DNA from 2 places in the Oceanobacillus sp. FSL K6-0127 genome. Region 2 is predicted to be linked to the other one. Evidence: predicted binding sites of a transcription regulator. Region 2 holds the regulator's gene; the other holds the start of a gene.
What was found. The regulator CtsR, encoded in region 2, represses protease genes until heat stress. The targets are predictions, from matches to a motif close to ATGGTCAATAAAGGTCAAACA.
Positions count from the first base shown of each region.

Region 1: a site for CtsR is predicted at 1,742-1,762, ahead of clpP (ATP-dependent Clp endopeptidase proteolytic subunit ClpP). Genes of this name have one in related genera too.

Region 1 is NZ_CP150287.1:3,456,007-3,460,310, reverse strand. It holds gene whiA (DNA-binding protein WhiA) at 1-490, shown strand, start outside; gene MHH64_RS17105 (HPr family phosphocarrier protein) at 685-939, shown strand; gene clpP (ATP-dependent Clp endopeptidase proteolytic subunit ClpP) at 1,073-1,663, opposite strand; gene MHH64_RS17095 (MarR family transcriptional regulator) at 1,960-2,448, opposite strand; gene MHH64_RS17090 (glycine betaine/L-proline ABC transporter ATP-binding protein) at 2,882-4,078, shown strand; gene MHH64_RS17085 (ABC transporter permease subunit) at 4,071-4,304, shown strand, end outside.
Region 2 is NZ_CP150287.1:636,341-640,644, reverse strand. It holds gene MHH64_RS03060 (protein arginine kinase) at 2-1,066, opposite strand; gene MHH64_RS03055 (UvrB/UvrC motif-containing protein) at 1,063-1,611, opposite strand; gene MHH64_RS03050 (CtsR family transcriptional regulator) at 1,668-2,135, opposite strand; gene MHH64_RS03045 (MgtC/SapB family protein) at 2,326-3,027, opposite strand; rRNA gene rrf (5S ribosomal RNA) at 3,744-3,859, opposite strand; rRNA gene MHH64_RS03035 (23S ribosomal RNA) at 3,978-4,304, opposite strand, start outside.

The DNA of each region.
Region 1 (4,304 bases), 1.6 Mb from region 2:
TCAAGAGCATAATGATGCATTATGTGAATTATTGAATGCTTTTGATTTACGTGCTCGCACATTAGAAAGAAAGAATGGATATATCGTATATATTAAGGAAGCTGAGAAAATAACAGAGTTTTTAAGCATCATTGGAGCGCATAATGCACTTTTTAAATTTGAGGATGTCCGAATCGTAAGAGATATGCGGAACTCTGTCAATCGATTAGTGAATTGTGAAACAGCAAACTTAAATAAAACCATAGGAGCAGCATTTAGGCAGATTGAAAATATAAAACTAATCGAGAAAACAGTTGGTTTAGATCAACTGCCTGAAAAATTGCAGGAAATTGCCAAGCTTCGTGTACAGCATGAGGATGTTTCCTTAAAGGAGTTAGGGGAATTGGTAACAAGTGGTAAAATATCCAAATCTGGAGTGAATCACCGGTTGAAAAAAATTGATGATTTCGCAGACAAAATACGGCGTGGGGAAACGATGTTAAAGAATTAGTAAGTAAATTACTACATTCGTTTTGCTATTCATGTTATAATACTGATAATTCAAAGGATTACCGTTTAATTAAAGTAAAATCTTTAGAGGCAGATAGAAAAGATAAAAGCCTTCCTATCTGCTTCTAAATCAAAGAGAATTTCAGTAGTGTATGTAGATGATAGCGTTTTCTAAAAATGAGGAGGATGGATGATTTGATTGAAAGGTCGGTTAAGGTTGAATTAGAGACAGGGTTACAGGCTAGACCTGCAGCGCAATTTGTACAGGAAGCGAATCGCTATTCTGCAAATATATTTCTGGAGAAAGATGGTAAGAAAGTAAATGCCAAAAGTATTATGGGGTTGATGAGTCTCGCAATTACAAAGGGTGAAGATATTGTATTAATTGGTGATGGGGCTGATGAAGAGATGGCCGTTGATCACCTTGTTTCGTTTGTTGCAAAGCCTTAAGAGGAAATTTGACTCATTAGGTGATGCATCTCTGTCTAAAATTACGTTTTTTGATATAACGTTTTTATAAAAGCTATGTAAAGAGCCTGCAGGAACATTATAATGTTCCTGCAGGCTCGAGTTATTGATGGGTTTATTTTTCTTCTTTACGCTCTAAAATTTTGTCAATCAAACCATATTCTACGGATGCCTGTGCAGTCATAAAGTTATCACGTTCTGTATCACGTTCGATAACTTCTAGTGGTTGACCAGTTTTTTCAGCCATAATTTCGTTCATTCTGCGCTTAATTTCAATAATACGCTTCGCATGAATTTCAATATCTGTTGCTTGCCCTTGAGTTCCACCTAAAGGTTGGTGAATCATAATTTCACTATTTGGTAATGCATAGCGTTTTCCTTTTTCACCGGCGGTAAGTAAGAATGCACCCATTGATGCCGCCATACCGATACAAATTGTAGATACATCTGGCTTGATGAAATTCATTGTATCGTAAATAGCCATTCCAGCTGTAATGGATCCACCCGGTGAGTTGATGTATAATGAAATATCTTTGTCTGGATCTTCAGCTTCTAGGAAAAGCAATTGGGCTACGATTGAGTTGGCCACATTGTCATCGATTCCACTGCCTAGTAAAATAATGCGGTCTTTAAGTAAACGTGAGTAAATATCATATGCGCGCTCTCCACGGTTGGTTTGTTCAATAACTGTAGGTACTAAATTCATTGTAAATCCTCCTTTAGTCTGTAACTTCGTACACCCATTTGATTGTACATTTTATGGATATAATTTCATAATAGCTTAATGGTCAATAAAGGTCAAACGAAAAGAAATATATTTGTTAAAAAATCTATACTCCATGATTCCCTTATTTTTGCATTATAAACCTTTTTCTTGAGTTAAGCATCAATGTGCGGAAGACTATATGAATAAGAGCCAAGTAAGTAATTATACCTTCATTTCTTACTTGGCTCTTATTATATCACGGATAACAACTAGCTAACTAATGGAATTGCAGCTGCTTAATTTGGTTTCATGTTCTTAAAAAGTGTTTCGATCTGCGCATGAAAGATGATGATTTCATTCAATCGCTCTGTTAGGATTGTTTGCTCTTCTAAAGTTAACTCGTTGCTGCTTTTTTCTTTATAGTGGTTGTTTATTTCCTCTAAGGAGATTTTTTGACGACGTGCTATGTCAATCCATTTCCTCTGAAAGGAAGTCATAAATGTTTTAAAAAGTTGGGAATTTGCTTGATATAAATCTTTTCTTACCCCTTTTTTCCACACGCGTGTAACAAGGTTTAATTCAGCCAGACTTCGAATGTTCGTGCTAATAGATGTTTTGCTTTTTCCTAATGCGTCTGCCATCTCATCTAATGTTAGATCCTCTTCTGATAAATAAAGATATGCAAACAATCGTGCTTCTACAGTTGTTAGTCCAAACAATTCAATTGTCTTTGAGAATTCAATCATGATATTCACTATTATATCGTTCGTTTGAAGCTTGCCCATAGCATCCTCCTATACTGTCCCAATAAAAGCATACATGAAAATGGTAGGTATTAAAAATATGCTGTTAAGCAGTATTTTGGAGAAAATAAACGGAAATAAGCGAATAACAGAGGTGAAGTTCGTGCAATTTAAACTGTACGTATAAAACATACAAAAACAACCGAATTTAAAGTTTGTAGTTAAAATCGGAAAGGTTTATAGTTGTAAAGTGACTAATTGCTGTTCGGGTATAAGTGGCTTTGCTTTTTTGAGAAATTTTTCTTTTGAATTACAAATAATGTTTTAGAAATTCAATAAGATATTGCACACTTTACGTAGTGAAAGCTTTGGCGTCTAGCCAATTTTCTAATGGCTTATGTCTGGTAGAAAAGTAGTAAGACTATTAACATATGTCATTCGTACACACTGCAAGACTAAAAGAGAGGTGAGAGGCATGCCAGTAATTGAGGCGAAAAACTTATCGAAGGTTTTTGGTAAAAACAAAAAACAGGCATTAAAATTATTGGATGAAGGTTTAACAAAGGAAGAGATTTTAAAGGAAACAGGAAGTACCGTTGGGGTAAACCGGGCTTCGTTTTCTGTTGAGGCCGGTGAAATTTTTGTCATTATGGGATTATCCGGAAGTGGTAAATCTACTTTAGTTCGCTTGCTTAACCGATTAATTGAACCTACTGAAGGTAATATTTTAATTGATGGAGAAGACTTATCGAAAATGGATAAGTCTTCGTTACGCCGGGTTCGTAGAGAGAAGCTAAGTATGGTTTTCCAACAGTTTGCTCTATTTCCGCATCGAACCATTTTGAAAAATACGGAGTATGGGCTTGAAATTCAAAATGTGCCGAAAGAAGAAAGGGAAGAAAGAGCAAAAAAAGCTTTGGAATTGGTTGGATTGGGAGACTATATCTATCAAAAGCCTAGTCAATTATCAGGCGGAATGCAGCAGCGGGTTGGTCTTGCAAGGGCACTTGCTAACGATCCGAAGGTATTGTTAATGGATGAAGCATTCTCTGCATTGGATCCACTTATTCGTAAAGAAATGCAGGATGAATTGATAGATTTACAGTCTACGATGCAAAAGACAATTATTTTTATTACCCATGATCTAGATGAAGCGCTTCGTCTTGGCGATCGGATTGCTTTAATGAAGGATGGTGTTATCGTTCAGATTGGTACACCTGAAGAAATACTAGTAAGCCCTGCTAACGATTATGTTGAAAAATTCGTTGAAGACGTAGATATCTCTAAAATCTTGACTGCACAGCATATTATGAAGCGTCCTGAAACAGTAAATATTGAAAAGCATGGTCCTAGAGTTGCACTAGAGCGGATGCGTGAAGAAGGAATATCAAGTATTTTAGTCATCGACAGCAAACGGAATTTAAAAGGTTATGTTACAGCTGAAGATGCTTCAGAAGCCCGCAAAAAAGATATTAAGGATTTAAAAGAAATAATTCGAACAGATATACCGAAAGTAAATCGTGACACAGCGATGCAGGATATCTTCAATATCATTTATGACTCTCAAACACCAGTAGCAGTCATGAAAGATGAGAAGTTAGAAGGAATCATTGTGCGCGGAGCTGTAATAGCCGCACTAGCAAGCGATAGTGAGGTGAACTTAAATGCTTAATAATGCATTAGATTTTATACCAGAAATACCGTTATCAGATGCAGCAACTGCCGTAACGGACTTTATAACGGATAAATTTTCATTTTTATTTAATCCAATCAAGGAACATTTTGGAACCTTTATGGAATTCATGTCAGAAGACGTGCTAATGAATATTCCGCCGATAATATTTATTATCGTAATTGCTATTCTAGCATTCTTTATTTCTGGTAAGAAGTTTGGGTTA
Region 2 (4,304 bases):
CCTAGTTTTCCAATTTTAATCGTTCGCGTATGAGCGATGCACGCAATACATCACGTTCACCTGCATTTAAAGTTCTATTCGCATATTGTTGAAGAAAACCCGGTTGTGTAAGAACCATCAATTCATTTAGTATATTTCCTGATGTATTTTCTATAATACCTAAGTCTATGCCCAATCGCACGTTAGAAATACATTTTGCAGCTTCTTTTGATTCAATTTTCCGGCTATACTGCAGTACACCGTAGGAACGAAAGATACGATCCTCGAGTTCTATACCTGATCGCTTCATAATATAATTTCGTGCGACTCGTTCATGATCGATTAACTGATTCACAACACTCTCTAAGTCCTCTACAATATCTTCCTCAGACTTTCCAAGCGTAATTTGGTTGGATATTTGGAAAATGTTACCAAGCGCTTCACTGCCCTCTCCATAAATCCCTCTAACAACAAGGCCAAGCTGACTGATCGCTGGAATCATTCGATTAATTTGCTTTGTCATCGATAAGGCGGGAAGATGCATCATAACAGATGCTCGCATTCCTGTTCCTACATTTGTTGGACAGCTAGTTAAATAACCTTTTGTTTCATCGTATGCATAATTTACCTTCTCTTCAATCCAATCATCGAAATCAAAAGCTTCTTCCAATGCCTTTTTTAACTGTAAACCAGGGAAATAAAGCTGAATACGAATATGATCTTCTTCATTTATCATGACTGAAACTTGCTCATTTTGTGAAATCATAACAGCAGCATGCTCATCGTGCTTTACTAAATGAGGACTAATTAAATGCTTTTCAACAAGCACGCTTTTTTCTACAGGTGTCAAATCTTTAATTGAGACAAATTCTAAATTCTTATAGTTTTGGAAGGTTTGATGTTCATATTCCTTCTTAAAAAAACTACGAATATCATCCAATTTCTCCTGTTCAGCAAGGATTGGATACGTAACATTTGCAAAGTTCCGTGCTAAGCGAATTCTACTACTCATCACAATATCATTATCAGGCCCTTGTTCGTGCATCCAGGGGCTAAGTGCTTCTTTGATAAAATGCTCTAAGCTCAAGATTCATCACCTGCTTCCGGCTCTTTATCCCCTTTTTCCAATGCTTTTATTTTATCCCGAACTTTTGCAGCTTCTTCAAAAGCTTCTGCTTCAATTAATTGTTGCAACTCTTCTCGATAGCTTTTCAGTTGTTTTTTTAATTGTAAGCCACTTCCAGCACGTTTTGGTATTTTGCCAAAATGCTTCGTATTGCCGGAATGTACTCTACGAAAAATTGGCTCTAGCTTGGAAGCAAAAGACTCATAGCAATGGGCACAGCCAAACTTACCAACTTGCTTAAACTTTGAAAATGTCATTCCACATTTCGAGCATTGCAATTCTTTTACCTGGTTTAATTGATTATCACTCATGCTCGTCATCTTTATCGTGTCAAAATTAAATAAACCAGTTAGTAAATCATGAAGAGAATAGCCTTCCTCTGGATAAGTGATATACCCCTTTTTCTTAGCACATGTCTCACACATACTTACTTTAGTTTCTTGTCCATTAATTACCTGTTTTACATGAAGTGTAGCTGGCCGTTCATGACATTCCTGACATTCCAATATCTATTCCCCCTTTACATACAACCTCTTTACAAAATCATCTGTAAAATACTGCTTTACTCACCTGCATACTTTAAGGTCAAAAGCATTTTTGATAGTATACGAGCACGTAATTCATCTCGTAATGGAAGTTTAAAAGCTAATGTCGTACGATCCATTGCACTAAGCATAATCTTTGCCTCGCGCTTTGTAATGATGGCTTCTTCTAATAAACGTTCTAAAACATCAATAGACGATCGCTGGGAAATAGAGCCATCAATCATCTGGATAATTTCATCAATAAGTTCGGACTTATCCTGATGCTTAATTCGCATGATACGAATATAACCTCCACCACCCCGCTTACTTTCTACTATATACCCTTTTTCTACAGTAAAACGCGTATTAATTACATAATTTATTTGCGAGGGAACACACTGAAATTGATCTGCAATTTCACTTCGCTTAATTTCAATTGCATTCTGCCCCTTCGCCTGTAGAACCTTTTTCAGATACTGTTCAATTACATCCGAAATATTGCTCATCTGCCCTACACCTTTCTGTATGAATTATCCAGCACGTTGTCTTTTGACTTTGACTATCTTTGACTATAGTTTCATTATACGCCAAAATGAAGGAGATGCAAACAACTTATGTATATATCTTAGACAAAATTAACAAAAACGAAACCAAAAACCTTCCACAAATTATCTGTGGAAGGTTTTTGAAATGGCATTATTTCGTTAATTCGGAGATGTTTTTTACTCCCTGAAATCGGGAGATCTCTTCAAAAATGGTAATCAGACTCTGTTTATCTTTCCGACCCATTTTTATATAGAATTTCCTTAAGCTGCTTTCTTGCCTTATAATCTCGATATTTGTTATAGAAAATTGCTGTTTTTCGATTACCTCTACTACTTGATTGATTTGAATCGTTTCATCAACAACCAATTCAATAAACGTGGTAGTCCTTGACCTAGGAAATATTCTTTCAATATGATTGAGGAAAATCAGACTGATTAATATAATAAGCGTTGTGAAAATAGCAACACTATACATACCTGATCCTACAACAAGGCCAATTCCAGCTACAGCCCAGATAGAAGCTGCTGTTGTCAGCCCACGGACTGTTCCACCATAAACAATAATCGTTCCTGCTCCAAGGAATCCAATTCCACTAATAACATAAGAGGGGATACGCGCAGGATCAAATCGAATATTATCATTTACTTCATTAAATGTACTAAACCCAAATAGGGACAAAATCATCATTAAACAAGCACCTACACCAACAAGAATATGCGTGCGGAACCCAGCAGAGTGATTATTAATCTCCCGTTCAAAACCAATTAAACCAGATAATACTAATGCAACAAGCAATCTTGTAATAATTAATAAAAAGTCTTCCCCTAATAGCTGATCTGCCCATGATTGCAAAGTTTATCCCCCCTTTAAGAATTACTATCTGTTTCTATATATAAATCGTTTCATCACGACTTTCTAATCTTATATAAGAATTTTTTATGGAAATACCCTTCTCGAGTTTATTCCTTGTTAAAAAGATTGTTAAACCTTTTATTAACTATATGAAAACAATTCATAATGATGAAAGAGATTTTCTGGATAAAATTAAAACAGTAAAACGACTTGCTTTTTCCAAACTTGTATAAGATTTGACACGCTCCTTGAAAAGCTCAAACTTTACCGGATTTTAACTTAGCAAAGATAAAATAAGTTGTTTTATGTCGAAAAAAACTAAATAAGAGATTTTAAATGGTATTTCTACAGCATCCTATATATTTCTACACGCAGAACTCCAGTATTATCTCTAGCCACCAGGTCTTCAATATATTCACCGTAACTACAATGATCTCTTACAATAAAATCGAATTATTTTATAGGTTTCTAAATCCATTATTCCGGATTCAAGAAACCGCCTTATAGTATCCATCAAGTTCCTACTTTGTGAGTTGCTTCTATTGATATCTATAGAAGATAAAAATAAACGATGATATTGCACTTATTCATTTCAATATCATCGTTATCTATATACATCCTTACATTTTTATTGAAAAAGCTAGCAAGCCATAATTTATTATAGATATACAAAAAGAGTTAAAATACATTATCTGTATTTTAACTCTTTTTCATCTGCCTGGCGACGTCCTACTCTTGCAGGGGCAAAGCCCCAACTACCATCGGCGCTGAAGAGCTTAACTTCTGTGTTCGGCATGGGAACAGGTGTGGCCTCTTCGCTATTGCTACCAGACAATCCTCAAAAACAAGGACAAGTTTTATTATATGCATTTCTGAATAAAAATGCAAGGTTTTTTTGAATTTATACCTTAAAAACTAAATAAGAGAAAACAAGACATCAAATAAAGAATTTAGTTAAGTCCTCGATCGATTAGTATCCGTAAGCTCCACGTGTCACCACGCTTCCACACCGAACCTATCAACCTCATCGTCTCTGAGGGATCTTACTCACTCGAAGTGATGGGAAGTCTCATCTTGAGGGGGGCTTCATGCTTAGATGCTTTCAGCACTTATCCTTTCCACACGTAGCTACCCAGCGATGCTCCTGGCGGAACAACTGGTACACCAGCGGTGTGTCCATCCCGGTCCTCTCGTACTAAGGACAGCTCCTCTCAAACTTCCAACGCCCACGACGGATAGGGACCGAACTGTCTCACGACGTTCTGAACCCAGCTCGC